One region of the Paenibacillus sp. FSL M8-0228 genome, then DNA from elsewhere that is predicted to be linked to it. Evidence: riboswitches for the same ligand, from Rfam matches in the RefSeq annotation. Region 1 holds a riboswitch; each other region holds the start of a gene.
The links. Region 1 has a riboswitch for thiamine pyrophosphate ahead of MKY98_RS13995 (thiamine phosphate synthase). Riboswitches for the same ligand answer to the same signal wherever they lie in the genome.

Region 2: another riboswitch for thiamine pyrophosphate. It lies ahead of thiC (phosphomethylpyrimidine synthase ThiC); the one in region 1 lies ahead of MKY98_RS13995 (thiamine phosphate synthase).
Region 3: another riboswitch for thiamine pyrophosphate. It lies ahead of tenA (thiaminase II); the one in region 1 lies ahead of MKY98_RS13995 (thiamine phosphate synthase).
Region 4: another riboswitch for thiamine pyrophosphate. It lies ahead of MKY98_RS02140 (ABC transporter substrate-binding protein); the one in region 1 lies ahead of MKY98_RS13995 (thiamine phosphate synthase).

Annotation. Positions count from the first base shown of each region.
Region 1 is NZ_JBBOXA010000001.1:3,173,927-3,181,870, reverse strand. It holds gene MKY98_RS14010 (hypothetical protein) at 1-80, shown strand, start outside; gene MKY98_RS14005 (hypothetical protein) at 67-1,056, shown strand; gene MKY98_RS14000 (ABC-F family ATP-binding cassette domain-containing protein) at 1,241-2,794, shown strand; TPP riboswitch at 2,889-2,997, shown strand; gene MKY98_RS13995 (thiamine phosphate synthase) at 3,262-3,855, shown strand; gene thiO (glycine oxidase ThiO) at 3,920-5,068, shown strand; gene thiS (sulfur carrier protein ThiS) at 5,065-5,268, shown strand; gene MKY98_RS13980 (thiazole synthase) at 5,271-6,038, shown strand; gene MKY98_RS13975 (ThiF family adenylyltransferase) at 6,035-7,096, shown strand; gene MKY98_RS13970 (response regulator transcription factor) at 7,239-7,931, shown strand.
Region 2 is NZ_JBBOXA010000001.1:874,030-881,973, reverse strand. It holds gene MKY98_RS04010 (SdpI family protein) at 1-581, opposite strand, end outside; gene MKY98_RS04005 (YitT family protein) at 905-1,741, opposite strand; gene MKY98_RS04000 (hypothetical protein) at 2,250-2,402, shown strand; gene thiC (phosphomethylpyrimidine synthase ThiC) at 2,525-4,369, opposite strand; TPP riboswitch at 4,557-4,669, opposite strand; gene MKY98_RS03990 (IclR family transcriptional regulator) at 4,825-5,568, opposite strand; gene MKY98_RS03985 (alpha/beta hydrolase) at 5,869-6,906, shown strand; gene MKY98_RS03980 (Fe-Mn family superoxide dismutase) at 7,163-7,944, shown strand, end outside.
Region 3 is NZ_JBBOXA010000001.1:4,491,523-4,499,466, reverse strand. It holds gene MKY98_RS20260 (helix-turn-helix domain-containing protein) at 1-462, shown strand, start outside; gene MKY98_RS20255 (aspartyl-phosphate phosphatase Spo0E family protein) at 693-854, shown strand; gene MKY98_RS20250 (XRE family transcriptional regulator) at 916-1,113, shown strand; gene thiE (thiamine phosphate synthase) at 1,375-2,061, opposite strand; gene thiD (bifunctional hydroxymethylpyrimidine kinase/phosphomethylpyrimidine kinase) at 2,058-2,888, opposite strand; gene thiM (hydroxyethylthiazole kinase) at 2,885-3,730, opposite strand; gene tenA (thiaminase II) at 3,802-4,491, opposite strand; TPP riboswitch at 4,628-4,730, opposite strand; gene MKY98_RS20225 (AEC family transporter) at 4,909-5,862, opposite strand; gene MKY98_RS20220 (NAD-dependent malic enzyme) at 5,936-7,657, opposite strand.
Region 4 is NZ_JBBOXA010000001.1:473,233-481,176, reverse strand. It holds gene MKY98_RS02150 (bifunctional 2',3'-cyclic-nucleotide 2'-phosphodiesterase/3'-nucleotidase) at 1-1,804, opposite strand, end outside; gene MKY98_RS02145 (pyridoxamine 5'-phosphate oxidase family protein) at 2,027-2,461, opposite strand; TPP riboswitch at 2,731-2,840, shown strand; gene MKY98_RS02140 (ABC transporter substrate-binding protein) at 3,035-4,078, shown strand; gene MKY98_RS02135 (MTH1187 family thiamine-binding protein) at 4,618-4,911, shown strand; gene MKY98_RS02130 (ABC transporter permease) at 4,908-5,684, shown strand; gene MKY98_RS02125 (ABC transporter ATP-binding protein) at 5,729-6,679, shown strand; gene MKY98_RS02120 (TatD family hydrolase) at 6,735-7,547, shown strand; gene nfsA (oxygen-insensitive NADPH nitroreductase) at 7,726-7,944, opposite strand, start outside.

The DNA.
Region 1 (7,944 bases):
GGCTTCTTGGTGGGGCAGATAGCGGCAAGCCAGCAGTTACAGCTTCTTACGGGGGCATGGTTCTGAATGAGGATTACTGATTTTGCGGTCATATTTATACTTTTGTTTTTGCCCTTTGGTGTAGTTAGTGACTTACGGGTGCAGAATCAGCGTGAAGTGCAGCAGCTAGAAATGAAATATACGTCGGCTCTCCGTACCGCAGTTCAGGATGCAGGGGTTGTGCTCTCACAGAATGAACGTCAGGAACGCGAGGCCGGATACGGATCGGATAAGTTTTTTCGGGTAGATAAAGAAGCAGCGCTGATCACGTTCCTGCACACCCTTTTTCTTAATGTAGGCATTGATGGGGATATAGTAGCACAACGTGCATTATTGGATTACATACCGGCTATTGTAATTCTGGATTATGACGGTTATTATGCGTTCACCTCAGAAGCCTATACAGACGAGCATGGACAAGCTGCTATTGGCCACAAATGGAGCGAAAAAAAGCCATATGCCTATGTTGATTTAGTAGGCAACAGTGTGGGGTTCACCTTGGATAATTATGTGCACGCATACGATGCTCGGAATCACAGGTGGATAGAGGGCTTTCAAAAGGAACTTCAGGATCAGACCGCTATATCTTTGCTGAATAATTCAGAAACTTTTGAGCAAATACGTCGTTCCACCATTGTTCGCAGCGTTCAAGAGGACTTGGCGCGAATTATTAATGTCCATAACGAAAAAGCAGCGCGTAACGGCATAACTTATTCGTTCACGCTACCGATCATTCCGCAAGAGGAGTGGTACAACACGGTAGATGATGTGGGGCTGATCGCGTTTATCCAAGGCATTCCGGTTGGAGACAGGTATTACAATAACTATGGATTTGGTGGTGGGAGAGTCGTTAGAAAGCAAGACATTATCGGTGGCATAGAACCAGATACTGGAATAAAGTATTTTTATAGAGATTCATGTCCAGCTCCCTTTAAAGCGAGTGAACGTTTCACGGATGAAAAATCTGCAGCAGCTGCGGGTTACTTTGAGTACAAATGTTATAATGGCTTAAAATAATCACCCTCATGGGTGGTTTTTCTTTTTTTAGGCAGATCCATACCAAAAAACCTTAAAATTCACTGTTTTCAATATTCCGATATGGTTGCAGAATGTGCTACAATAAAGCTTTGAGAGAAACGAAATGCATATGAAATAAGAACAGTCGGCAATGCCGATGACAATAAGGAGCCAAAAACAGCTTATGAGTTTATTGACTGTAGAAAATGTATCCCACAACTTTGGGGACCGCGCATTATTTAAAAATGTTTCCTTTCGATTGCTTGCGGGGGAACGTGTAGGTTTGGTAGGAGCTAACGGTGTTGGTAAATCGACACTCATGAACATTCTCACTGGAAAATTGCTTAAGGATGAGGGTAAAGTGGAATGGACTCCACGTGTGCGTTACGGCTATCTGGATCAGCATACCAAGCTGACACCGGGCAAAACGGTACGTGATGTATTGAAGGATGCTTTTCTTCCTTTGTTGGAATTGGAAAAGGAAATGATGCAGATTACTGACAAAATGGGGGATGCTTCTCCTGATGAGTTGGAAGTGTTGCTGGAACAGATGGGTGAAATTCAGGAGCAACTGGATATGGGGGATTTTTACCTCATTGATGTGAAGGTTGAAGAAATGGCGAATGGACTAGGTCTGTCGGCCATAGGACTGGATCGGGATGTATCCGCACTTAGTGGCGGGCAACGGACAAAGGTTCTTCTTGCTAAGTTGCTGTTGGAAAAGCCGAATGTCCTGCTGTTGGATGAGCCTACCAACTATTTGGATGTAGAGCATATTGAATGGCTTACGCGCTATTTGAAGGACTATCCCTATGCCTTTATTCTTATTTCACATGATACTGAATTTATGAACCAGGTCGTTAATGTTATTTACCATCTTGAATTTGCCAAGATGACCCGTTATTCAGCTAATTATGAAAAGTTTCTCGAAATGGCGGATCTGAACAAAGCCCAGCATATTGATGCTTATGAGAAGCAACAGGATTTTATTAAGAAACAGGAAGATTTTATTCAGCGTAATAAAGCGCGTGCCTCTACGTCAGGCCGAGCAAAGAGCCGTGAAAAGCAGCTTGATCGGATCGAACGTATTGATAAGCCTGAAGAAGCCGCAAAACCAACCTTTCAATTCAAAGAGGCACGTGCAAGCGGAAAGACGGTATTTGAGGGTATTGATTTTGAGATTGGTTATACACATGCCCTTTTGCCTAAAATGTCCATGACGATTGAACGTGGCGAAAAGATTGCAATTGTCGGCTACAATGGTGTCGGTAAATCGACATTGCTCAAAACCATATTGGGAAAAATTCCGCCAATCAGTGGAAAAACTTATCAAGGTGATTTTTTGCAGCCCGCTTATTTTGAGCAGGAAGTAAAGGCCGAGAAAATTACACCGATTGACGATGTGTGGAATGAATTTCCGCATTTGAACCAGCATGAAGTACGAGCGCATTTGGCGCGTTGCGGTTTGAAAAATGAGCATATCACGCGTCCGCTATCTGCGCTCAGTGGTGGAGAACAGGCTAAAGTCCGTCTTTGCAAACTGTTAATGCGTGAAAGCAACTGGGTACTGTTCGATGAGCCTACCAACCACTTGGATGTTAAAGCAAAGGATGAGCTGAAACGTGCCTTGAAGGAATACAAAGGGACCGTATTGCTTGTATCTCACGAACCGGACTTTTACGAGGATTGGGTAACCAAAACGTGGAATGTGGAAGAGTGGTCAAGTAAAGTTAACTAAAATCAGCTAAATCCAGTTCCAGCAAATTTCACACGAAGTGGGGTTTGCAGAATTAGAAAAATATGCTAAGCTATCTTTAGCTTATACAATAAAATAGTCACACTAGGGGAGCCGCCCATGCGGCTGAGACGGAATAAATGGATTTCGGACCCTTTGCACCTGATCTGGGTTATGCCAGCGTAGGGAAGTGAGCGCCGTACAAACAAGGCAACACCATCTTTATTTTTGTTTGTGCGTGGGACGATACACGTATACGGATTCATGGTCCGTTCGATTATTGGACGTTCGTTAAACCACTTCCTTGGGGAAGTGGTTTTTTTGCGTTTCGTTCATTTTAAGTAGTTCGAGCTTCCGTAGACGATTCACATATAATCCCCTTTCATTCCTGCTGGTAGACGTGGCTGGCTAAGCTTAGATCCTTTAGTCCAATGTGAGGTGAAGACAAAATCGAATTACACGCAATTTCGATGGAAAAGGGCACTTTTGCACAAGCCGCCCAAGTGGCTGCTGTGATTTGTCCGTATGTTCATTATGTACACGCACGTTTAAAACAGAATGGTGCCTCTGCATTGCTTTCTTTGACTCGCAGCCTGGTGGAGCAGGAAGTTCCTTTGCAACAAATTGTAGTAAATGATCGTGTGGATGTAGCTTTACTTACTTTGGTCGGAGCCGTTCAATTACCAGCTAATGGATTACCTGTTGTGGATGTGAAAAGCCTACTTCCAAAGGGTACACGCTGTGGAGTGTCTGTACATTCCTTGGAGGAGATGCAAATTGCTGAGCGGGCAGGAGCGGACTATGTACTTTATGGTCACGTATATGAGACCCATTGTAAGCCCGGTATTGTACCGCGGGGTTTAGCTCAGCTTGAACATATTTGCAGGTTGTCGAACATTCCGGTGATTGCGCTAGGCGGCATACAACCGCATCATATCCCGGAGCTTTATAGGGCCGGAGCAAGCGGAATTGCGGTGATGTCTGGTATATGGGAGGCTGAGTCGCCCGTTGCAGCTGCAATGGAGTATAGGCGAATGGCAGACCTTGTAGTTCACAGCCTGTAGCGAGAAAACGAGAGTAGAGGCAAGCTGAAAGCAGAAGGGTTTATGGAGAGGAGATACGGAACAAATGCTAAAGATACACACAGAGGAAAGAGCGATTGGACACGCTGAATGCTTGGTCATAGGTGGAGGTGTCATCGGCAGTTCCATTGCTTATCATGTGGCCAAGGAGGGAAGAAGTACGATTATGCTGGAACGATTGATCCCGGGTGAGGGAGCCTCAGGAGCAGCGGTTGGAATGCTGGCAGCGGAAAGTGAAGAGTTCACCGACTCTGAGCTATCACGATTTGCTCGCATAAGTCGAGATGCATTCCCTGAGCTTGTCTGTGATCTAGAGCGTTTGTCAGGTATTTCGGTGGAATTCCGTACTGAAGGGTTTGTGACCCCTTTCCGTACGGAGACTGAAGGCCAAAAACGCTGGAAAGCTGCTAAAACGCGAAAGGGTGATTGTCCTATCTGGTGGGATGCGAAAGAATTGGCCCGACGAATTCCAGGTTTGGATGAACAAGCGATCGGGGCAATATATCGTTCAAAGGAGACACAAGTGGCTCCTGTCCAGCTTTGCCGTGCTTATGCAGGTGCTGCTGCGGTGCTGGGAGCAACGGTATGGTCTGGTACACAGGCAGAGCAACTGGTCATACAGGATGATCGAATTTGCGGTGTCCGCACAGATAGTGGTTTTTTTTCCTGCGATCAGGTCATTATTGCCGGAGGCTTGGATAGCATGAAATTGCTAGCGCAGGTTGGGTTTGAATATCCACTTTATCCGGTCAAGGGCGAAGCGGTAGCGGTCTCCTTGAAGGATCACCCGTTAGAATATACCATTTATGCTGATGATATTTACCTCGTGCCTAAACAGAATAACGAGCTTTGGATTGGGGCAACGAGCCTTCCACATCAATATGACGAAGAGGTGACCGTAGGAGGCTTGGAGGGGTTGTTGGCACGTGCCTCTGCCTGGCTGCCGCGCGTCCGTGAAGCTTCTTTTATACGCGCTTGGGCGGGCTTACGTCCGCAGGCTGTATCAGGTCATCCTTTTATAGGCATTGTTCCTGGGGTCGAGGGCGTATATGCTGCAGTCGGGCATTATCGCAACGGTGTCCTGCTGAGTGATGCTACCGGGCGTGCGATGGCAGCTATGCTTAATGGGGCTTGTGCAGCAGAACTTGGGATAAGTAGTTTTTCTTCTGAGCTCCTCAAGGAGAAAAGCTTATGAAGCTGACGATTAACGGCCAGAGCCTGACCTTTTCTAATCGAATCACTCATGTGAATCAATTGCTACATGAGCTTGATGTAAAGGTGAAAACCGTAGTGGTGGAGCTGAATCGGCATATATTGACCCGTGAAGATCATGATGAAGCGGTACTGAAAGATGGAGATTGCCTAGAGATTGTACATTTTGTGGGAGGCGGTTGATTATGTTAACCATTGGAAAAGCATCTTTTACCTCGAGGTTATTGTTGGGAACAGGAAAATTCTCTGATCTGGATATCCAATCCCAAGCCGTAGAGGCTGCTGAGACGGAAATATTGACGTTTGCTGTACGGAGATTGAACTTGGAGGAACGGGATAAGCAGCATTTTCTCGATATGCTGGATTTGAGCCGGTATACACTTCTTCCCAACACAGCAGGGGCTACAACAGCAGAGGAGGCGATTCGTATTGCCCAATTGGCAAAAGCCTCCGGCCTGTGCGATATGATTAAGGTGGAGGTCATTGGGGATAGCAAGACACTGCTGCCGGACCCATTTGAAACGTTGAAAGCTAGCGAAAAGCTGTTAGAAGAAGGCTTTATCGTGCTGCCCTACATATCGGACGATGTGATTCTAGCAAAGAGGCTACAAGAGCTTGGAGTACATGCCGTTATGCCTGGAGCTTCACCGATTGGTACAGGACATGGTTTGCTTAATCCGTTTTCATTAGGTCTAATTATTGAACAGGCGGAGGTTCCGGTTATTGTCGATGCGGGTATTCGCTCACCCGGTGACGTGGCAATGGCGATGCAGTTAGGGGCAGATGCTGTTTTGTTGAATACAGCCGTATCAGGAGCGAAGGACCCGGTAAAAATGGCCGAGGCCATGAAACTGGCTGTTCGTGCTGGAAGATATGGTTTTGAGGCGGGGATGATTCCTGTAAAACGTTACGCTTCAGCAAGCAGTCCGATAGAAGGTATGGTTCAGGCATGAAGGTAACTGACAAATCCGGTGCAGGAGGAACACATTCAAGTGACCGTTATTCCAGACAGGAAAGATTCGCGCCCTTTGGACCGACAGGACAACGTCGGCTTGCTTCTTCCCACGTACTAATCATAGGTGCCGGAGCGTTAGGTACAGGTATTGCGGAAACGCTCGTTCGCGGGGGTGTAGGTACAGTGAGCCTCGTAGACCGGGATTATGTGGAATGGAGCAATTTGCAGCGCCAGCAGCTTTTTCAGGAAAGTGATGCTGCGCAAAGATATCCCAAAGTAGTAGCTGCTCAGCGAAGATTAAAGGATATTAATTCGGAAACGGTTATACATGCACATGTACTGGATGTTGGGGTGGAAGAGCTGGAAGAGTTGATCCAAGGGGTAGATCTCTTGATGGATGCAACCGATAATTTCGATACCCGACTTCTTATGAACGACATGGCACTCAAGCATCGGATACCTTGGATTTATGGGGGATGTGTAGGCAGCTATGGTGTAACCTACACCATTTTACCGGGTCAAACGCCTTGTCTTCACTGTCTGCTGGGAACTGTACCGTTTGGTGGGGAAACCTGTGATACCGCCGGGATTATTCCGCAGGCTGTACAGATGGTCACGGCTAACCAAACTACGGAAGCCTTCAAACTTCTTGGCGGATATCCGGAAGATTTGAGAGGAAAGTTACTTTCGTTTGATTTGTGGAAAAATGAGTATGTAGCGATAGCGGTAGATAGCGTTAAAAAGGAGAACTGTCCTTCTTGCGGCAGCCAACCGACGTATCCCTATTTGTCGGCCTCTCATCGGCAGAAAACAGATGTTTTGTGCGGTAGGGATACCGTTCAAATTAGACCAGCAAACCCGATCCATCTGAATCTTGCAGAAACGGCAGATAGATTTGCTTCTTTGGGAGAAGGAAAAGTAGAGCGAAATCCGTTTTTGGTTTCCTTTAGTACAAGCGAGCATCGCTTGGTTGTTTTTGCAGATGGCAGAGCGCTGATCCATGGGACAAAGGACGTGGCAAAAGCAAGAAGTCTGTATCATCGCTATTTGGGTTAAACGATAAAAGCAGAAAGCCATTCTTTGGAGAATGATTTTCTGCTTTTTTGTTACAATAATATTAATATGCTTTAATGGCTTATAACACAAACTTGTTCGTATCCAATATGTAATGCTATGTCCAAACCAGGTGGGTGAAAAGGTGAGCCCGTTAATTTTGCTTGTGGATGTAAATGAAGCGTCTCCCGTAATTGTTCGTCCATTGGAGCAGGAAGGTTATCAGGTGGTTCATGTTAGCAATACGACGGATGCAAGCTCTTATGTAGCCCATAATCCTGTGGATTTGCTGCTGCTCAATATAAAAGATGAACAGACAGTTTCGCAAGGTTTACTTCGCATATTGCAGCAATACCATCCTCATGTCCCGCTATTAGCAATGACTTCATCGGATGAGGAGGACCATATTGTTTCCTGTTTTGAACAAGGAGCACATGATGTGATCGTTCTGCCCTTTTATCCTAGAGTTTTTCAGGCTAGAGTGGCTAATTTATTGCGGATTTTTGGTATTGAACGTGATGTGAAAAGGGCAATCGAGGCGGGTGATTTACATATAGACAATGCAAGCAGATTGGTGAGCAGAGGGGGACAAAAGCTGGAATTAACTCCGAAGGAATTTGATCTTTTACTTCATCTGGCGATACATCTTAACCAAGTTTGTAGCAGGCAGCAAATTCTGAAGGATGTTTGGAAACATGATTATATCGTTGATACGAACGTTGTAGATGTCTATATCAGACATTTGAGGGTTAAAGTAGATAAGGGATATAAGTTTAAAATGATCCGTACGGAACGAGGTATTGGTTATTCACTCAGAACACCAACCGTATCAGAATAGTATTAGGTATAAA
Region 2 (7,944 bases), 2.3 Mb from region 1:
ATCGTCGGTAAACAAGAAGCGAGCACCATACACACATTAACTTCTTGTCCTAATCCTATAGCGATCCCGATTAAGCCAAAGGCTATCCAAATATAAGCAGAGATACGATGCGTCTTCTTCCATGCCTTTTCATTCGAAAGCAGCCATGGGAACTTCAAACCAATTAAACGGTTAGGTGTTAATTTAGTGAATGTGATACCTACTGTTAAGTGCGATATCGCTGAAACCAATAAAACTATATTTAAGGGACTGAAGTAAATAGCATTTGAATACAGTAACATTAAAAAAAGAAAAATAAAATTTAGAACAACAAACACACTGGAACATATTTTACGATATGGAACCAAATTATTTTCAGAAAATTGTTCTCTATGTTTCGAGAATTTTGGATACAAGACAACAATAAGAAAAGAGATAATCATCGCTCCTGATGACACAATAAAAAAAGCTAAAGGGAGCTTTAGCGGGTTCATTGAAGGCAATATAATAAATGAATTTATAAAATGCAATATAATAAATAAAATAGAAATCTGAATCCACGGCTTTTTAAATTCTTTTTTTAAATCATAGTTATTCTCCACTCAAAACAACCTCACTTGGAACTGTTTCTCAGTTGATTTTAGAAGTAAGTGTATTTATAATACTTCATTATAAAAAATGAATATATTTTAATAAAATATATATTATTGTCAGATCATAATGCATATTTTTCAAAAAAATAAGAGATCAAAGTCACATTCACAATATTTTTTTACAAAAAATAGCTTTTCTTCTGTTTCGAAAAGAAGTTATTATCTATCTACCTATTTCGATTATTAAAATAAACATCTCAAAGCAAAAAAGCCGATCCCTCAGGACCGACTTCCTACCCTATTCTCCTATAACCTTACCTTCACACCACCAGTTACTTCGAAATATCCAGAAAACCTTCTCCGAACACGTCCCGCACGTCATGAATGGTGATAAACGCTGCTGTGTCGATGGCTTTCACTATCTTTTTAAGCGCCGATACCTCTTGTTTACTAATGACGATATACAGCACTTCTTTTGGATTTTTAGTGTAATAACCGTGGCCTGACAGGACAGTAACTCCACGATCCATTTTCGTAATGACCATCTCGGCAATTTTATCTTGGTGCTCCGAAATAATCATGACCGCTTTTTTGGGGTTCAGTCCTTCGATCATAAAGTCCATCACCTTCGTACCAACGTACAAAATAACGATAGTTAGCATCAATTTCTCCGGGCCAATAATAAAATAGGAAGAGAATGCGACAATCAAATCAAAAAACAGCAGGCCATAACTGATATTCCAATCCAGATACTTGTTGGCAATCCGTGCTAAAATGACCGTACCCGCCGTAGTGCCGCCTACCCGTACGATTAGGCCTATGCCAACCCCCACCAAAACTCCGGCAAATACGGCATTAATCGTCGGCTCATGCGAATCAATCCGCCAGTTGACTGTTAAATGTAAAAACAGCGAGTTAAAAGCGACCGCAATGATAGTGTACAAGGTCGTTCTCTTGTCTAAAAATTTATATCCGACAATCAGCAGCAAGCCATTAATCACCAGATTAACGATCGAGGGAGACCACTGAAACAGGTAGTACAGGATGATTGTGACCCCTGTAACGCCCCCCTCGCCAAACTCATTCGGGATCACAAACAGATTAACAGCTAGCGCGAAAAAAAACGCACCCAGAATAATAAATGCGATGTCTGCAATACATTTTTTCATATATGCTCTAATCCTCTCTCTAACATTTCAAAGGATGAATCGCCAGATCGATTGGCTGACTCTTGTTGTCAAAATACGCTGACAACCAGTTCATGGTATCTACTACCAAACATAAAGTCAATACAACTTTGACACTTTAATTCGCCACCAGACTGCCTCAATCCTGACTTGAGGAGTCCGCAAAACCCTCCTTTTACAAGGTTATTCGACAAAAAAACACAATCCCGACTACTAAACTAAGAAAACGGGCCTCAAGCCCTTGTTTTAGACCTAGGCACATTTTCCCCTAAAACGACCATCCTCCTAATCGGCATTTTGAACACACATGACCATCTTCCTGTTTTATGTCAAAAGCGTTTTACTTTGAATAAATGTGGGTATAATGATTGAAACATAACCAAGCAACCTACATAGCATTGCGACATCAAGTACATACAAATAGTCCTATACAGACGTCCAAAGCAACTCAATCTGAATTTGACAATATGGAATTGGAGGAATGATCTACATGAATACAATGAACTTAACCGTCCACACCCTGATGCCCTTTCACCACCAATACCAACGTGCCAACGCGGTGAGTATGCAGAAGAAAGAAGATAGCTCGGAGAAGAAGCTCAGCTTTCAGGACATTTTGAATGAAAAAATGGGTAAAAAATAAGGCGCCGTTTATCCGGTTGCATGACTCGCTTTACATAAGCCAAAAAGCCGTAGTTTCCTACATCGACTGTAGAGAACCACGGCTTTTTTTGATTCATGCGTTCCTAAACTCACACATTCGTTTTACTGACCGCCATCCCGATACTGCTCTGCCTTCTCACGCATCCCAGCGGCCACTGCTTCTTCGGTGTTCAGCCCCTTATCCGCTGCATAGGCGCGAATGTCCTGCGTGATGCGCATACTACAAAATTTGGGGCCGCACATCGAGCAAAAATGTGCTTCCTTGGCTCCCTCTGCTGGTAGCGTTTCATCATGGTAGGACAAGGCCCGCTCGGGATCAAGCGACAGATTGAACTGATCCCGCCAGCGGAACTCAAAGCGTGCCTTGGACAAAGCATCATCCCGCTGCTGCGCCCGTGGATGGCCCTTCGCCAGATCGGCAGCATGTGCCGCAATTTTGTAGGTAATGACACCCTCACGGACATCATCCTTATTCGGAAGACCCAAATGCTCCTTAGGCGTAACATAGCACAGCATGGACGTCCCGAACCAACCGATCATCGCCGCCCCGATGGCTGAGGTAATATGATCATATCCGGGGGCAATATCCGTCGTGAGCGGTCCCAAGGTATAGAAAGGAGCTTCCTTACAAATCTCCATTTGCAAATCCACATTCTCTTTGATTTTATGCATAGGGACATGTCCCGGCCCCTCAATCATGACCTGAACATCATGCTTCCATGCGATTTGCGTTAGCTCGCCCAACGTTTCCAGCTCTGCAAACTGTGCTTCATCATTCGCATCATAGATACTACCTGGACGTAGACCATCCCCGAGAGAAAAGGCCACATCATAGGCTTTCATAATTTCGCAGATTTCTTCAAAATGTGTATACAAAAAATTCTCCTGATGGTGCGCAAGGCACCAGGCTGCCATGATCGACCCGCCACGGGACACAATTCCCGTCATTCTATTCGCCGTCATCGGTATATACCGCAGCAATACACCCGCATGAATTGTAAAATAGTCCACTCCCTGCTCCGCCTGCTCGATCAGCGTATCGCGATACAACTCCCACGTCAGCGCTTCTGCTTCGCCGTTCACCTTTTCAAGTGCCTGATACAGCGGCACAGTTCCAATCGGTACAGGAGAATTCCGAATGATCCATTCACGTGTGGTATGGATATTACGGCCTGTGGATAGGTCCATAACTGTATCCGAGCCCCAACGCACAGCCCAGGTCATTTTCTCCACTTCCTCCTCAATCGAGGAGGTAACCGCAGAATTACCAATGTTCGCATTGATCTTCACGTGAAAATGACGCCCAATGACCATCGGCTCACTTTCCGGGTGATTGATATTCGAAGGCAAAATGGCTCGTCCAGCCGCCAATTCCTGCCGTACAAACTCAGGCTCCACCCCTTCGCGGATCGCCGCAAATTCCATTTCGGGCGTAATGATCCCTTGCCGTGCATAATGCATTTGCGTCACTGTACGACCTTGCGAAGCACGAAGCGGACGGTTGGTCACGCCGGGAAATTCAACTGTCTCCCGTTTGGAGCCAGGTTTCAGTCCATTATCCTCCGGTTTGACGGCGCGTCCCTCGTAAGCCTCCACATCGCCCCGTTCCAGTGCCCAAGCTCGCCGTAATGGAGGCAGGCCCTGACGGATATCGACCTGATAGGCTTCGTCAGTCATGGGACCGCTCGTATCGTACACACGCAATGGCTCATGATGCTCCGTGCCCTGCGGCGTATGTGTAGGATGAAGAGCAATTTCCCGCTCTGGGACGGCAATGTCCGGCCGCGAGCCTTGAATATATACCTTACGGCTCCCTGGAAAGGGCGTTACCCCACTGGCTTGCTCCCCGTTTGTCTTCTCTACCCCAACTTCCCTTGTTCCTGCCAACCTTACTTCTGCTGATTTAAATTCTGTTCCTTTTGTTCCTTCTACTTCTGTCGGCTTCATTGTCCATTCCTCCTGTTTCGATGAAATGACACACCGATCCGGAACCATTCCCAGGGTGGCGCTGATCTATGCAAAAAAGCCGGTTCCCGAGGGAACCGGCTAATCTAACGAGGCAGCTATCCAGACCGTGCACATGTGGAATAATCCTATTCCAATGCGTCACCGTAGACAGCAGCTGCGTATACATTTCAATGGCCGATTACTTCCCTACGCTGGTATGATCCAGATCAGGTGCAAAGGGTCCGGAATCTTACACGATTCCATCTCAGCCCGGCATTACAGGCTCCCCCAGTAACTGCGATACTTCTATTCACATGAGGCGGACATAACAGACATCCCGCCATCCTTATCAGACTACTTCAAATTTATGGCTTTGGCAACCCTTCTAGGTTCCATTTAGCAAGAAGACGCTCCTCACCAAATCACTTTGCTTGCTTCAACTGCATTCATTCTTGTTACGGAAGCATAAGCCCCATTTCCTTCGCCGCTTCGATCAAAATCGGAGCAAAGTCATGTAGCGTCTCGGGTGCAAGCCGACTGACCGGACCGGATACAGATAAAGCCGCAGTGACCTGTCCCTTCCGGTTCACAATTGGTGCTGCCACAGCAGCGGCCCCTGGCTCCCGTTCTTCATAGCTGGTCGCATAGCCCTTCTCGCGAATGTCCTGCAGCTGGGCTTTATAGACCTCCGCGTCTACCGAGGGCGGCCATTCATTCCCGCTTAGCAGGGCTTCCAGCTCCTGCGGCGGCATAAAGGCAGCCAGCACCTTACTGGAGGCTCCTACAGCCAGCGGCATACGCGCACCCACAGGCGCAACCCTGCGGATCGCCTGATTGCTCTGCACGGCTTGTATGCGAATACGCATGCTGCCGTCCCGTAAGTACAAGCTGACCGTTTCGCCCAGACGGTCACGCAGTCCTTCCATTGCAGGCTGTAACAACACCGCCGGCTCGTCACTTTGGGACAAATGTGTGGATAGCTCCCAAATGCGGAAGCCAAGTCGATATTTTTCCGTTTCGGCATTCCGAACGACAAAGCCCCGATCCTCCAACGTAGTCAGCAGCCGATGAACCGTGCTTTTATGTAGACCAATTTTGGAGGCAATCTCCGTTAGGCCAAGATCCGAATCTGCGGTAAAACACAGCAATATATCAAGTGCACGCTCTACAGCGCGAACGGTTAATTTACGGTCTTCCATTCGTGAACCGCTCCTCTTGTATCCATATTCGTTTCACACTATGAAACATGGTTACATAAATTATATAGAATAGTCGCGGCTACTGTAAACCGATGTTTTTGTGACAACCATATTACAGAACGAGAACAAACATCGACAATTCTTTGCATCATTTTTACTTTTCCGGTTCAGGCGTTGACTTTGGATAACCCCCATCATACGATAATAGGTATCTATACGGATATACACTATCATTTTCAAGTGGAATTATACCTAAATTCTATTGAAACGAAGATCAATTTTATATAAGGAGGCTCTTACATGATTTCTACATCCCAGCGCAACTCTCAGCTACAGACCGCTGTTCAGGAGCCGTCCACCCCACTCTTTAATCCCCGTCTGCTGCGGTTCAAGCACGTTGTGATTGCTCTGCTGCTGTCGGTCGTTTTTTTTCTGTTGTTTTGTTTTATTGCCTTGCATGCTTACATCGCATGGGTACTTACGAATCCTACCGTCGCGCCGCTGTACTCTAATCCGATGCAGGCCAAAAACATGCCTTATGAGGAAGTCAGCTTCCCTGCCAAGGATGGTAGCCGCATGGTACAAGGCTGGTATATCCCGGCGGATCAATCGCGGAAAACGATTATTTTCAGCCATGGTTATGGAGCTAACCGCGAAGAAAGCTGGATTCCCATGTATGATCTGGCGCATTATGCCCACAGTTTGAACTTTAATGTGGTCATGTTCGATTATGGATTCGCGTCACAAAACAGCAAATCAGTCGCAACCGGAGGCAAAGCGGAATCCCAGCAGCTTCTCGGAGCGATCCAGCTTGCGAAGCAACGCGGCTCGTCGGAGATTATCGTATGGGGCTTCTCCATGGGGGCAGGAACCGCTCTTCAGGCGGGCTTGCAAACCAAGGATGTGGACGCAATGATTTTGGACAGCACTTTCCTGTTGGAGCCGGATACGCTGTACCATAACATTCACAATCAAATTAACCTGCCAAGACATCCGTCTTTGGAAATTCTGGAGTTGCTGTTTCCAGTCTTGAACGGCACCAGCTTGCATCAGATTCCATATCAGGAGGTTAAAAAGGAAAACTATCCGTTCCCGATCATGTTTGTGCATGGTACACAGGATGAAAAGGCTCCTTATCCTATTGCGGAAAAGCTCGCTGCCAATCAAACCAACCCACTTTCCAGTGTATGGATTGTCAAAAACGGAATACATGAGCTTATTTTCAGAGAGCATCCCCGTGAATATCTACGGCGGGTATCGACGTTTCTAAGCAGTGTACAGGAGCTGGAGGACAAGAAAACGATCGCTGATGCCCACAAACAAACGACTACAAAGTAAAGAATTATTTTTCAAAAAAACTGTATTTAATTCTTCACCTTGAAGAAGCCTGCCTACGGACACTAACCCGTGCCGTAGCTGGGCTTCTTTTTCGTTTACCATGGTATTCTTGTTCTACGTAACAGATGTGACCAAATTAAGCGAGTTCATAGACATATTCCCGATAGGACAGCGAATATACTGGGTACGTATGCATCCAGGGCAGATCTGCCAGATCCGCCGGATAGCCATAGTGGGATACGGGAGGTATAAAACGATGCTGAGTACTTATGGGTCTTTCCTGCCCTTACGTGTGCTGGAGGAAATTCGGCATTGGAAGCAGCAGGAAAGTTGGCATGTGGAAGTGATTAAATCCGCTACCGAGGGACTGGAGCCTACTTATGTACGGCTGCTGGATGATTGGCGGACTGTATTCGAACAGACGGAACGCACCGCCATAGAGTTGCTTGAAGAGCAACGGAGCGCACTTGATCCGGCAGATCAGGCGTGGCATCAGGAATGGAAACAGCTGTCGGCTGCCCCACAAGCACATACACACGAATTCACTGAACCTCCAAAACAGTCAAGGGGATTAGACGCATCATCATCTGTAAAGATGCCATCGTCAGAGTCAGCATTAAACGCTCAGCCTGACTCACAAGAATTAAATCGTCGATTGGACGATTTGCTACAAACCGCAAACCGCCAGTCACAGGAGTATGTACGGCAGCTCGGTCTGCTGAGCGAGCACAGTCATGCATTGCGTCAGCAGCCAAAATCCGCTGGAGTTGTATTACACGCGGCACATGAAAGCCAATATTTCCTGATCTCGACAACCCCCTTTCAAGAACCTGGCTCCATCGCAAGGGCTGCTGGGTTGTATCATGTAGCGACAGAGGGTGAGAATTACCCAGAGGAAGCGTTTCGAGAACGTCAGGCAGGCATAAGGGGAGAAGGCACATGGACGACTAAAGGCGTCAAATCCAGCCAGGCTCAACCTTCGGCAACGGAAAAAACCTCAATCGGCCGGTCGGTTCCTATTGGAGGACATCGACTCCC
Region 3 (7,944 bases), 1.3 Mb from region 1:
CTGTCTGGGGATACCAGTGTGCTTCCAGATTATGTTGAATATATTGTAGCCACATCAATTACTAACGAAGATGAAAAGCTCTCAAAGCTGTTGAACATTATAATAGCGGCTAACCGATATGCAATAGATGTTGATGATGTACTCTCACGTTTTGAAGTGGAGTTTAATTCTTTTGATCCAGCATCTACTGATATGTACACACATCAAGTCGTACCAGAACACATAACGCTTTTTAAATATGAACTTGCTAAATATTACTTGAATAGAGGTAGCTACTCGCATGGCTTTAAATACTTGCTAGACGTTTTATCTAAATCATTAACCATTAATAAAGAAGCTTTTTTCATTAGGTGCATAAGACTATTTGAGAAGTTTAAAGCGTTTGCAGATGTTAAGGCTCATATGAAGTACGAAAGTTTAGTGAGCGAAGGGCAAAGAGAAAGATCGTTTTATTATTGGTAGTAGTATCCTTTTATTCATGTAGGATTAAAATCCTGTATGTAAATATTATTAATAGAAACTAGAGCCTCTGCTCCACTTTATTAGTGGAAACGGAGGTTTTTTGCATATTTTAGGGACGCCCTTATTTATGAAAACTTTTGTGATATTCTCTTTTTGTTAGGCGCATCATCCGAAAAACCAAAAAACGTCTTTTTATTCTAAAATGTGACATAGAGGAGGGGATCATACTGATGAACCAAGGTGTGACTTTACTTCGTGTCGAGAGAGCTAGGAGGAAACTGTACCAAGTCCAGAAAAAGTATGGATTTTTAACACACCCCAAAGTAATTGAGCAATCTAAAAGGTTGGATTACCTGTTGAATCATTACCAAACATGCAGATCGAATCATTAAGCTCTGGTGTATTACATGTTGCGTAATACATGATTCCAAAAACTAAAACTTGGAGGTAGTGATGTTGAATCATCGAAATTCTGTAACCCCTTTTGGATGGGAGATCAAGCAAAAACTGCTCGAGAAAAGAATGGATCAGAAAACTTTTTGTAGTACATATCATATTCCAGCTTCCAGATTGTCAAATCTCATTCATGGGACACGCAAGGCTACAAGATACAGAAAACAAGTATCCGAATTGCTCGGAATTGAAGAATAATGTATTATTTCTATTTTTGAAACGACTCTGTCTGAACATAAGTATTAATTAAAAGCGACTTATGCCATCGTGTTTCTTTTGAGATAAATAAAAATAGGATAATTCCGAATAAGATCATAAACATAATCAGTTCTACGATCGTATCGGTTATAATACTGGTCTTATATAAAGTCTCGACAACCTAAGAAGACGATCTGATTAATCATATCGTCTTCTGCTGGGTATGAAACGAGAAATTATTTAGTCAATCGAAACAATTTGCTATGATCCATACATCCCTCGATTTTTGATGCCTAGCACTACCTTTTTCTTTAATTCCTTGACCGTACCTCTAACCTGCTTTGTCTGTGTCACGGCTGAAATCACCGCTACACCATCTGCACCTGCACGTGCGACTTCCTCAACACGGTCGACTGTAATACCTCCGATCCCAACAATTGGCACATCAATTCCCGCTTTACGCATCTCATATAAAATTGCTGGCCCATGTACAGCATGGGCATCATCCTTCGAGAGGGTGGGATAGATTGGCCCGACGCCGAGATAATCAGCACCTTGCAGAATGGCTCGACGTGCTTCCTCAATGGTATGGGCAGAGACGCCTAGAATTCGATTTCCGATTCGCTCGCGGACGGTTTCGGCAGATTCATCGTCCTGACCGATGTGAACACCGTCAGCATCGATTTCAAGAGCCAGCTCCACATCGTCATTGATGATGAAGGGGACACCATCGTGGCGGCACAGTTCCTGTAGCTGGCGCGCAAGTTCGAACATAGGGATACCCGTTAATGCGCCATGGCCTTTTTCCCGGAACTGGACCATGGTTGCCCCGCCAGCCAGAGCCTCCTGCACGACCCAGCCTGGTTCCGCTAGGCAATTCACGCTTCCAAGCACCAGGTACATCTGTAGCTGGCGGCGCACCACCTCTGACAACATTCTGCCGCTCATAGAAGCATCTCCTGACGACGACGGAAGGCCCAATGATTGGTGGGCCCATGTCCCTGTCCAAGCTGCAAAGATTCCTCAATCGCCGCCTGGATGAAGGCTTTGCCATTCGAGATAGCCTCCGGTACAGACATCCCTTTCCCTAATTCCGCGGTAATCGCTGCCGAGAAGGTGCACCCAGTTCCGTGTGTATGGACAGTCCGTACTCGCTTGCCGCTCAGCTCTGTAAAGGCGGTTCCGTCAAAGAGCAGGTCAACAATCTGTTCGCTGCTCTCGCTCTCGTCAGCGTGGCCACCCTTGATCACAACGAATTCTGATCCCATACTGCTAATATGTCTTGCAGCCTCGCGGCGATCCTCCATCGTACGGATGCTGATCCCTGTCAGGGCTTCCGCCTCCGGGATATTCGGTGTAACGACCAGGGCCAAGGGGAGCAGTTCGTCCTTCAAAGCCTGCACCGCTTCCAATTGCAGCAGTTCAGCGCCCCCCTTCGCAATCATCACGGGATCGACGACGACCTTTTTCCAGCCGAACTTTCGGATCTGCTCACTCACAAGACGGATGATACCCGCATTAAACAGCATGCCAGTCTTCAGGGCATCCACTCCAAGGTCTAATCCTACAGCTTCGATCTGTTCCGCTGTTGCTTCCTGTGGCAGCGGATATACGCCGTGGACCCCTAAGGTGTTCTGTACAGTAATGGCCGTAATAGCTGACATGCCGTATACGCCAAGCTCTTGAAAGGTTTTGAGATCGGCTTGAATTCCGGCCCCGCCGCCACTGTCTGAGCCGGCAATCGTCAGTGCTCTGGGTACACGAGTGTCTGTCATCGCGCACCACCTGCTGTAGTTGTTCCAGCTTCACGGATCGTGACATGCCCCTCTAGCGAACCAGTATGTAGTTTGGCGAGCTCGTCGAGAAAGGCAATCTGGAAGCTGCCTGGCCCTAGCTCTGCGGTACGTGCTGCGGCTCGGGAAGCTGCTGCACTGTAAAATGCCAAGCCTGCTGTACCTGCGAGCAGCAGGTTGGGTTCAACAGCTGCAAAGGCACCTAACACAGAGGTCAGCAGGCAGCCTGCTCCGGTTACCTTCGTGAGCAGTACGTCTCCGCCGCTTATCATTCGTGCTTCGGCCCCATCGGTGATGACGTCTTCTTTTCCAGTGATGACAACCATTGTATTGAGCACTCGAGCAGCCCGAATTGCCAGATCGACATGGCCGCTGTCAGCACTGTCACCAGCATCTACGCCTTTAATCTCACGCGCTTCTCCAACAAGATGCGCGACTTCGGCCGCGTTGCCTCGTACCAAGGAGATTTTGACTTCATTCAGGATTCGCAGTGCAGACTCGGTTCTAAAGCTCGTTGCTCCCGCACCGACCGGATCTAGCAGGACTGGAACACCGTGTGCATTTGCTGATTGTCCAGCAATGATCATGGCATCCACCAGTTCGCGGTTCAGCGTACCGATGTTTAATACGACGGCTCCCGCTATTTTTGCCATGTCTGCTACTTCCTCGGGTGCATAGGCCATCACTGGGGAGGCACCCAATGCATACAGGCCGTTGGCGGTAAAGTTGGTGACTACCACATTGGTGATATTGTGAACGAGGGGTTTGCTATTTTGTACCTTCGTTAGGAGATCCGAATAACTTTTTTCCCATGTACTCATCATGATTATCCTCTCTATAGTTGGTGGTTTAACAGGACATTAACCGTACTTCACTCATCGAATTGACAGGCTGACTATTCCAAGACCGCTGCCTGCATCTGGACCGGCCATTCTTCCTGCTTATAAGCCATGTCCCAGAACTTATATTCCAGCTGGCAGCTCAGTATAAAATGCTCAATCATCCGCTCCCGCTCAGCAGCCGTTGCCCCTTCCGCCCAAGCATCTACACGTTCTCGGAACTTGAGTGTTGTATCATCAAGCTGGTCTCCATAAAAGCCAATCCATTCATAGAACGGATGGGACTTATCCGGCTTTACTTCATCTAGCAGCCTGCGGCCAATCTCGGCATACGTCCACATACATGGCAGCAGCACAGCCAAGATCTCGCCCAGGTTGCCCTCATGCGCAACCGTCAGCATGTGCCGGATATAGTGATGAGCCGACGGAGCGAGCGGATATCCCTGCAATTCTTCATAGGTCACCCCTGCGACAGCACAGAAATTTTGATGCGGATGAACCTCGCTGTGGAGAATAAAAGAGATTTGTTCATTAAATACATCCATGTCCTCCCGATTCGTGCATTTGGAGATTGCGATGCCGTATATCCGCATGTAGGCGTTCAAATATTCAAAGTCCTGTTTTACATAGTGAATCAGCTGTCCCCTTGTCAAACTTCCTTCAGCAATACCTCTCACAAAGGGATGCTCAAAAATCGCTTGAAAAATGCCGTCCGCCTGCCGACGGAGTTCTTGTGTAAAACTCAATTTCGCCACCTCCATAAAATTGAAGAGCAAGAAGTCCTGTAAGAATATAATTCCGGAACAACGCTAAAAAGCCGCCCCAGAAAAATGGAGCGGCTTCAACAATAGGCCCAATACGCAAAAAACGCTTGAAACCTTATATACGAAGGCTCCACTTTCCTACGCTAGTACGAACTAGATCAGGTTCAAAGGGTCCAAGATACGTTCTTGTCTCAGCCATAGCGGCTCCCCTAGTGGACTTCTATTCTTTTGACTATTACTGTACATACGTTCATACGCTATGTCAAACATGTCTATCTGGTCAAGGGCCAAACGACAGAGCTGAAGTTCGCTTCCGAGAGGGAAAAAGGCGCTGGAGAAGATCAGTTCCGTATACACGAAGGAATTCGCGGCAGGCTCCAATGTCTAAATAATCAGCATTTATACCAATAGAGAAATCAGTACTGGGAGTGTAACGAGCGATATGACAGCACTGATGACAAAGGAGGAGGCTGTTTCTGATTCCAGGCTTTCAAAACGGGTGGCGATCATAGCAGCGACTGCTGAACCCGGGAAGGAAACGAGCAGAACTGCCTTCACAGTATCTGCAGACGACAGACCGCACAGGTAGGCGATCAGCAGCATTAATAAAGGCTGTACAATTGTTTTTAACAGTGCGATGGCAAAGGCACTTACACTAAAACTAATGTTGCGTACGCCAATGGTCACTCCGACAGCGAATAAAGCGGCCCCGGACGTAATGTCTCCGATTTGATTCAACGATTTGTTCAACAAATCCGGTGAATGGAAGCCGAACAAGGTCAAAATTACACCAATCAGTGGAACCAGCGCCAGCGGTTCTTTTAATCCATGAAGAATGGAGTCCCAGATTAACCTTCCGAGGTGACCGTTCCGTTCTTTGCCTGAATTCCTGCTGGCTACGGTAGCTATAATGGTAGCCGCCGGGTCAAGGACGGCATTGACTACGATCCCGGTAAGCGCAATCGGAATGGCGACAGCAGCGGAACCGTAGATGGCTCCAAGCACAGGAATGCCCATAAAAGCAAAGGTCGGCTGTGCCGAGTTCAAAGCAAACATGGCGGCATCCTTGACCGACTGCTTCCCCGCAAAGCGGGACAGTAGAAGGAGAACGGTAAAAAAGCCGACAATGCCAATGAACAGGGCCAGCAGGAATGGCCATTGCTCGATGAGCGCTTTCCTGTCCGTTGTCGTAATACCGATGAATAGATGCGCAGGTAGTGCAAATTTGGTAACGAGCGCATTTAGGGTCTTGGAGGAAGAGGCATCAAAGCTTTTGTAATGCCCCGCTAACCACCCTAAAATAATAACGAAAAAAATCGGCACCAAAATGTACAAGATATGTCCGACACTCATAGATTGATTCTCCTTGCTTGAACTGACGTATTCTGCCTGTCTGAACAAGGCAATCCCTTTCCTAAATGGAGCATTAGTGAGGGTGATGAATTACACTTTCCACTGCTTTGACCTTGACATATTCGGGTTTCCACATTGCATCCCGTATAGCTTGTTCAACATTTGAAATGTGTGCCTGAGCTACCTGATCCTGAATCGCTGCTTTCGCTACCGCAACCGCAACAACGTACGAAACATCACGTAATTTTTGGATATGAGGGAGCAACGCACCGCCAGGCTTATTCGAATCTACGCCATTGGCAACGGCATCTGCTGCGGCTGTAAACATCGCAGGGGTAATCCTTTTGGCTTTAACCACAATCGCACCCAGACCCAGTCCCGGGAACACAAAGGCATTGTTCGCCTGTCCAATTTCAAATTTCGTACCGTTATAAGTGACGGGGTCAAAGGGGCTTCCGGTAGCAATTAATGCCTTGCCATCGGTCCACCGTATTAGATCCTCAGGTGTAGCTTCTGCAAGATTTGTAGGATTGGACATGGGCATAATGATCGGGCGTTCTACATGCTTCGCCATCTCTTTGATGATCTCTTCAGAAAAGGCACCGGCTACTCCAGAAGTTCCGATTAATATGGTAGGCTTCACCTGACGGATGACCTCCAGCAGCGGTATTTTGCCGTCATCCGACCGCGTCCATGAGCTGACTTCCTCTTTTTTACGTACATACGGTTTCTGATATTCCAGTACATCTTCCATATCGTCCGTTAACAGCCCACGGTAATCAAAGGCCCAAAAGGACTTGAATGAATCTTCCGCGGAAAGGCCGTCCTCGATCATAGCGCCCCGAATTTGGTCAGCGTTACCGATCCCTGCTGCTCCTGGGCCGAAGACAAGTACCTTTTGCTCACGCAGCGGAGTCTTGGTGACACCCACCGCCGAAAGAATTGCAGCCAAGGTCACCGCTCCTGTACCTTGTATATCATCGTTGAAGGTGAGTATACTTTGACCGTATTTTCCTATAATATGGCGTGCATTTACGCTACCCACATCTTCCCAATGTAAAAGCGCCTTCGGGAATTGTGCTAACGTTTTGCTGATAAAAGTATCAATAAACTGGTTATAGGCTTCTCCGCGAACCCGTTTATGGCGGTTTCCGATGTACAGTGGATCATTCAGCAACTTTTCATTATTCGTACCTACATCCAGTACAATGGGCAGCACCCGCCCGGGATGAATGCCTGCCGCAGCCGTATACACTGCAAGTTTGCCAATAGCAATGTTAATCCCCCCGACACCCCAGTCCCCAATCCCCAAAATACTTTCGGAATCCGTTACGACGATCAGATCCACATCTTCACCACTCAAACCGGAATTATAAAACGCTTGTCCAATACCGTTCGGGTTATCTATCGACAAATATACGCCCCCAGGGCGGTTGTACTCGTGACTATATTCTTGAATCGCGGTTCCGACGGTCGGTGTATAGACTACGGGTAGCATTTCACTTAAATGATCGGTTAGTAGCCGATAGTAGAGGACGACATTTCGGTTGTGGAGGTCGTTGAGAGAAGCATTTTTACGTAGCATGGTAGGTTGTGCCAGAAATTGCTGATATGCTCGTACGCTCTGTTTCTCCAATGAAAGGACGGTTGGAGGAAGGATTCCATCCAAACCCAGTTCTTTGCGTTCTTCTTCTGTAAAAGCAACGCCTTTGTTCAAAAGGGGATTTGCCAACACATCCTTCCCCCGTAAAGGAGTAGATAATGACCCATCGCGATTGACATAAAATGCTTCCATAGAAAGACCTTCCTTCTGTTCATTTACATAACTATTCATAACGAAAGATGACATGTTATCCATAGTATGGACGTGCCAATTTGTTTTATTCGTTTATTTATATATGACAAAATAACCATATTCATTTCTTTCTATTGATCTAAAAGGACCAACTTTCGATATGGATTCGCTAACTAATACTAAGGATTTTGGTTCTAATGAATCAGGTCTAAATACTCTGTTTTTATCAAATATGAAAATCAGTTTTTCTTCTCTTATTCTCTTATATATCATGGAGTGTCAGCTAT
Region 4 (7,944 bases), 2.7 Mb from region 1:
TAATCGTTCCGTTCGTACGGATATAGTCAACAACGACTTGACGACTTTCATCCGGTGCTGCCATCACAATTCGTTTGCCATCTGGGTTGGCCAGTTTGGATGAGGAAGCACGATAGTTATTGGTGGCTACGATAAATTTCTGCGCAGGATCAATAGCCTTCCCATTGTATTGCAGATCCTTGATACGATGCGCTGAAGAATCAATAATAGTTCCCTTGGCATCATATCGTGCAGGCTGCGTTACATCAATCTGGTAATTCACACCGTCAATGACATCGAAATTGTAGGTTGGGAAATCTTTGTTGATCAGCGATTGCTCCTCAGTTTGCTTCGGATCAATACGGTTGAACTGACCCGCAGACCACTCCAGCCATTCCTGAATTTCAGCACCGGTCACTTCTACAGCATGAACCGTGTTCGGGTACACATACAGGTCGGACACGTTTTTAATCGCTACCGTACCTTCAGGAATATCAGTGTAATACTCGGCTCCGTTTCGACCGCCGGCCTTGAATGGAGCGCCTGCCGACAATACTGGAAGTTTTTCGTATTCAGTTCCTTTGAGATGGTTTTGAACATACCATTTCTGTGCATTCGTCACAATTTGAATGGAAGGGTCGTCCTGCACTAATGCAAAATAACTGGTAATTGGCGCCGTCGTTGTTCCTACAGGCTGGCGAATATAATCCAGCGTTCCTTGATGCTCTTCTTTGACCGCATCAATCAGTTTAAATTCAGGGATAAACTGCACAGTCTGATTAGTGGTGCTCACAACCGGACGCACTTGAGATTGAGAGTTAGTCACGTTCCACTCGCGATTTTTCTTTTCTAGGCTCAGGTCAATGATACCCAGATCCTTGCCCCATGAGGAAGCTTCCACGGCTGGTACCCCATTAATGGTTCCCTTATCCAGATCTACACCCTTCATATCTTTAAAATCAGGGCCAGGGAAAGATTTATGAGCATGCCCAAACAGAATAGCGTTAATTCCGTCCACCTGGCTCAAATACTTAACGGCATTCTCCATCAGTGGCGTTTGTGGCACATCCTCATAACCGGTATGCGCAAGCACGACAATAATGTCAGCACCTTCCGTCTTCATTTGAGGAATAAACTTTTTCGCCGTTTCCACAATATCCTTCGTAACGACTTTATCCTTCAAATTGGCTTCATCCCACTGCATAATTTGAGGTGTGACCAGACCGATCACACCCACTCTGAGTGTATGCTCTTCGCCCTTCTCGTCCGTTACTGTTTTATCAAGAATCTGATAAGGGGTAAAATAATTCTTAGTAGCTTGGCCCCCTTTATCAACATAAACGTTCGCATTTACATAAGGAAAATCAGCTCCCTTGAGCGATTTGTCCAGAAAGTCGAGACCGTAGTTGAATTCATGGTTGCCCACTGTAGCTGCATCATAGCCCATCAGGTTCATCATCTTGTAGACCGGATGGACACCGCCTTCTTTCTCAAAGGTTTTGTTGCGGGCCATATAATCGCCTAATGGGTTGCCCTGCAGCAAATCACCATTATCGAACAGCATACTGTTTCTTGTTTCACTACGTGCCTTCTGGATCAAGCTAGCTGTACTAACCAAGCCATACTCGTTGGTTTCTTTGTCCGAATAGTAATCGTAGTTCATCAGGGACGCATGGATATCCGTTGTTTCCATGATCCGCAAATTCACCGTAGCGCTATCACGAGAATCACTAGCTGCCCAGGATGGAGCGGCTGAAAACACCAGCATGCTACAAGCTACAACTGCTGCTGTAAACCCTTTAAACCAATTTTTACGTAATAACAAAATATACCCCTCCTCATTAAGGTGTATGCCTCATATACATACTTTTGCACATATATGTAAGCCTTGAACTCACCATTTCTATTTTAATCCAACGCCAGACAAAAGAGTAGTCATTTACTTAAAATTATTTATGAAAAAATAATTAATTTTCTCAAACATAAAAAAACCAGCAAACCTCCTGAAAAAATTGGAGATTTACTGGCTTATCCATTTATATTCGTATTATTTCTTCCACACCTGGCGCTCCGTTTGCTGACCCACATACTCAATGCGAGTCGGATTCACGTCCAGAATGACATAATCGGGATCGTCCGGTCCGGAAAACCACTCCTTCAAGGAGTCGTTCCACACTTGTTTGCGTAGCCCCTCATCAGCTGTAATTTGGACGGTAGCCTCCACTTCAACAACTTCCTTCGTACCGCCAACCTCATAACCCAGCAGCAGATAAGCATTCGGATTGTCCTTTAGCTCATCCACTTTATGCGTTTTGCGATCTGTCGCCAGATGAATGTTCATTCCATCGTTAAAAAGGGCCATATAGCGTACTTTCGGTTTGCCACCCTCTACCGTACCTAACGTACAAAATTTGTTGTTATCCAAAGCCTTCACAATGGCTTGTTCCAGTTGGTTGCGATCCAATGTTTCCGTTTTACCCACAGTACAACAACTCCTTTTCACGAATTAGAATTCTCTACGCCATGCCATTGGGCACCAGCCCATCTGAACCTACCTGCGCAGCTGTTCTGAAAATAACATGACCGGATCGAATCGGATTGATTCATACTCATTTTCAGATCAAAGCTCACAGTAAAAGTGTACCCTGTCGTTCGGCAAATGAACCGTTATCTCTCCCTTCATGCTGGACAGACCTGCATTCAAAGCATATAATCGTCGTAGTAAACCCGAATAAATGAACCCATTAAACCATACAATGCCAGGGGTGCTGGAATCGGCCGGCTGAGAGTGTGTCCCAAGACACTGACCCTTACAACCTGATCTGGGTAATGCCAGCGTAGGAATGCTTAAGCAAGATGTGCCTTTTTTACATAGGACCATCCCTTACTTTGGTATATACAAGCGCAAGCGTCCCGGAAACTCGGGGCGCTTTTTTTGTTGAGGATTAAGTTGTTGGAAAGATCGCGTCCGGCAGATGTTATTTTTATGAAAATGGGAAACTTAAGCTGTCTGATTGGATGGATAACGGGTAATCAAAAGGAGAGAACACTAACGATGAAGCGCATGAAAATATTAAGCCTGGGACTGATCAGTCTGTGGCTCTTGGCCCTGACCCTGACCGCTTGCGGTGGAAGTCCCCCTACATCCCAAGAAGCGGCTTCCGCTACCGACACTCAAACGTCTACTCCGGCAAAGGGGCTCAAAGATGTTAAAATCGTGCTCGACTGGACACCCAATACGAATCATACGGGACTCTATGTCGCCAAGGACAAAGGATTTTACGAAAAAGCAGGTTTGAATGTCCAAATTGTTCAACCTGGTTCAGGCGGAGCCGATCAAATGGTTGCTTCTAATGCTGCACCTTTTGGTATCAGCTACCAAGAAGGCGTCACACAGGCCCGCACGCAAGGTGTGCCGCTTGTATCCATCGCTGCGGTGATTCAGCATAATACCTCAGGCTTCGCAGCCCCGGTAGATCGCGGAATTAAGAGCCCGAAAGATTTTGAAGGTAAAAAATACGGCGGTTGGGGCTCTCCCGTAGAAGAAGCGGTCATGAAATCCATCATGGATTCAGACAAAGGCGATGTGAGCAAAGTGAAGATCGTCAACATGGGCAATGCAGACTATTTTACAGCCGTGAAGCGGGATATCGACTTTGCCTGGATTTTCTACGCATGGACCGGAATCGAGGCCCAACTTCGAGATGAGCCATTGGATATGCTGTATGTAAAAGATTATTCCAAAAGCCTCGACTACTATACGCCTGTAATTGTGAGCAACGAACAGACGATAAAAAATGATCCCGAGCTGGTCAAAGCGTTCATGGACGCTACCGCCCAAGGCTATGAATACACTATCGCCCATCCGGAAGAAGCCGCGGACATCTTAAGCAAAGCTGTACCGGAGCTGGATAAAAAACTGGTACTTGCCAGCCAAAAATGGCTAAGCCCACGTTATCAGGATGATGCCGCGCAATGGGGCGTGCAAAAAGCGGAGGTATGGCAAAACTATTCGGACTGGATGTACGAACGCAAGCTGCTCAGCAAGCCTTTGGAAGTCGATAAGGCCTTCACAAACGACTTCTTGCCCAAGCGCTGACCATTTGTTAAACCACTAAATAAGACTGAACTAGAGAAGTGAACGAAGCCCTACTACGCAGTCGGATGGTGCTTCCCATCGCCACCGCCCCGGATTTCTTAATAAAAACTTATGATTAGTGTAGAAATCCGGGGAGGTTATGCTTCCGAAGCGAGCTTTCCTACGGAAAGCTTTTAAAGCGAACGCTAACGCTTGTACAGCACCATTCCGCCCACTTCGTTCTCGTTCAACTTGGTTTATTCTTTAGTTTCATATTATCTAAGCGCTAAGTAGGTGCGCTTGTGTGTTAAAAATGCCGCACAAACCAGCTTTAAAAATAGGGTGCTTTTAAGGCGGGCAGCAGCGGAGCGGTTCATTTGAATCTGGAGAAGCGGAGCGTTCGCCTTTGCAGGGGAATTCTTACCTTTGAAAACTTAAATAATCCAAGAATCCCCCTGCAACAGCGATCGTAAGACCAAATGAAACGCGGAGCGGTCTCAAACGCCTTAAACCACCCTATTTTCTCTAAAACACTCCAAATGAAGGACAGGTGAATTTGCATGGCTAATACACTGCTCAGTATTCAAGTAATCCCTAAAACTCCTAATAACGAGGACTCTTACCCGTATGTAGATAAGGCGATTGAGGTCATTCAGCGCTCCGGTGTCAAACATCAGGTGAACCCATTGGATACGACCATGGAGGGCGAGCTCGACGAGTTGCTGAAAGTGGTTAAAGAAATGCATGAGGCTTTGACGGAAGCGGGCAGTCCCAGCGTCATTTCACAGATCAAAATCGCACATAACCCACAAGGCATCAGCATGAACAAGCTGACCGAGAAATATCGCCCATGAATCCGAAAGGCAAGAACGCATCCTGGTGGAAAAGCGTATGGCCGCCCCTTGTGGCGGTCCTCTTCTTTTTAGCAGCCTGGCAGGGGGCGGTTTCCTATTTACATATTGAATCCTGGCTACTGCCAGCTCCATCCCTCATCGTACAGGAGGGCATGGCCCAGACGGCGCTGCTTGGTGCCCATACATGGGCTACAATTCGCCTGACACTTGTGGGATTCGCTATAGGGACAGCAACGGGACTGTTGATCGCCATCGTTCTTCATACCATTCCTTTTCTCAAATCCGCCCTGTATCCGCTGCTTATCCTGAGCCAAAACATTCCGATCATCGCCCTGGGGCCGCTGCTCATGGTGTGGTTTGGTTTTGGCATGCTGCCCAAGCTGATGGTCATTACCTTAGTATGCTTTTTTCCCGTGGCTGTAGCGACCATGGACGGGCTGACACGGACGGACCGTATGATGATGAACTATATGCAGATGTCGGGTGCAGGTCGCATGGCTATTTTTATGAAGCTGGAGTTGCCACACTCGTTGCCGCAAGTATTCTCCGGCATCAAGATTGCTGCCACCTACAGTGTGATGGGCGCAATTATTGCCGAATGGATTGGTGCGAGCGAAGGAATCGGATATTATATGCTGCTGCAAAAATCGGCCTATCGCACGGACCTCATTTTTGCCGCCATCGGCATCATTGTCGCGCTCAGTTTACTGATGTTTGTCATCATAGTACTACTGGAAAAATGGCTGGTTCGCTGGAAACCGGATCAGGAATAGCTTCCTCCTTGAATTAAATACAGCAAAGAAAGGACGTGGCACATATGAGTCTGCATCCGACTGACTTATCATCACACAACGTTGCTAATGAACAACGAGCCGGGGACCAGCAGAGTCCTTCGACTGCCCCTTCTGCTCTGGAATTGGACGGGATCAGCCTCGCCTTCCGCGAAAAGCGAAGCTTACTGCCCGTGCTGCAGGATGTATCCCTCACAGTCAAGCCGGGAGAATTCGTTTCTCTCATCGGTCCGTCAGGCAGCGGAAAAAGTACGCTGTTTCACATCATCGGCGGGCTACTCAAACCACAGCAGGGACGTATCCGTATGCACGGACGAGACATGACTGGTGAACGTGGGCATATCAGCTATATGCCACAGCAGCCCGCCCTTTTCCCGTGGCGCACCACGCTGGATAATGTACTGCTTGGGCAGGAAAATGCTCCACGTAAAAATACAGCAGTCCCCCCTCAGTACGCCAGTGAACGCGAACGTCGCAAAGAAGCCCTGCAATGGCTCGAGCAGGTTGGACTAGGCAAATTCGCCAAGGCGTATCCACATACGCTGTCTGGTGGAATGCAACAGCGTGCAGCCTTTCTTCGCGCACTGCTCAGCCCGCAGGAATTAATGCTGCTGGATGAGCCGTTCAGCGCACTCGACGCGCTGACACGTGCAGATATGCAGCAATGGTTACTGCGGATGTGGGAGAAGAACCGCCGCTCTGTGCTGTTCATTACCCACAGCATTGAAGAAGCGCTGCTGCTCTCCGACCGCATTTATGTGCTGTCAGCGCGACCTGCTTCGGTGGTGCATGTCGTAGATGTCCCTTTTCCCCGCCCGCGTAGGGAAGAAATCACCCTCGATCCTCTCTTTATTGAATGGAAGCGAACCATGACCGGCTGGATGCGTGAGGAAAAGTACAAACTGGACGGCGACATGGACAATGCTCAGAGCGTTCACAAGAATATCCCGGAAGATGGATTGAATCGGCATGAGTGACGTAAAAGTTCGATGTGCATCGAAATGGAACAGCCAAACAAAGCTAGGCTTGGATTTGACCACAACAAGACCCGCTCCATTAATCGACGCGCACATTCATGTAGACAGCTACCCGCCCGAGCAACAGAAGCTATTGCTCGCTTCACTTGCTGATAGCAGCGTCCAAGCTGTGATAGCCGTGTCGATGCATCTGGACTCCGGCCGAGCCAATCTACGGTTAGCCGAGCGTTACCCTGGGCTAGTACGGCCAGCCTTTGGCTTTCATCCCGAACAGGCCCTTCCACCGCAAACTGAGCTTGACCTCTTGTTCGACTGGATGGACGAACATGTACAGCAGATGGTCGCCGTGGGTGAAGTCGGCTTACCCTATTACAATCGGCTAGAAGCCTCGCAGAGCGGAGCTCCTTTTGACCTCGCTCCCTACATAGTGCTACTGGAGCGTTTCATCCAGTTTGCAAGCAAGCATAGCAAGCCCATTGTCCTGCACGCCGTTTATGAAGACGCAGACATCGCCTGTGACCTTCTGGAACGTCACGGCGTCATGCAGGCGCATTTTCACTGGTTTAAAGGCTCTGCCGCCACGACCGAACGTATCGCCCGGAACGGCTATTATGTCTCCTTCACACCGGATCTCCTGTACGAAGAAGAGATCCGCAGTTTGGCAAGACAGTATCCGTCTGATCAGATCATGGCAGAGACAGACGGTCCCTGGCCGTTCGAGGGTCCTTTTACCGGACAACAGACACATCCCCGGATGACTGCCGACGTCATTCGCGCGTACAGCAAGCTGACCCAGCAAGATGAATCTGCCGTCCATCAATTATTTTATGAAAATACGAGACGCTTTTACTCACTATCTGATGGATAAAGATATACCAGCTGTTTACTGACTGGAAGGTTTACAACCACAACATGCAACCAAAGCAAAGAACCTCCTTATTTACGCGGAACTTCATCATACGTAAATAAGGAGGTTCTTGTATTTTCAAACGTATATAGCTCAAATGTACTTGTATTTTGCAGAGTTTTTTGTCGCTACTCAAATTTTATTGCTTCAGGAAACCCTTCTGTTCCAAAAATGGCTTCAACTGCAAGCGTGCTGGCTCGGTCAATCTTCCGGCCATTTGCTCAGACCATGGCGTAGAGCGTTGACCGCCCGTACGTTCCTTCAAATATTCCGCTGATGTGTGATCGTATACCTCTACAGCTTTCATCGTCTGATTTTTGTCGTAGCCGTTCATATGCAAAACACCGGACAGCGGAAG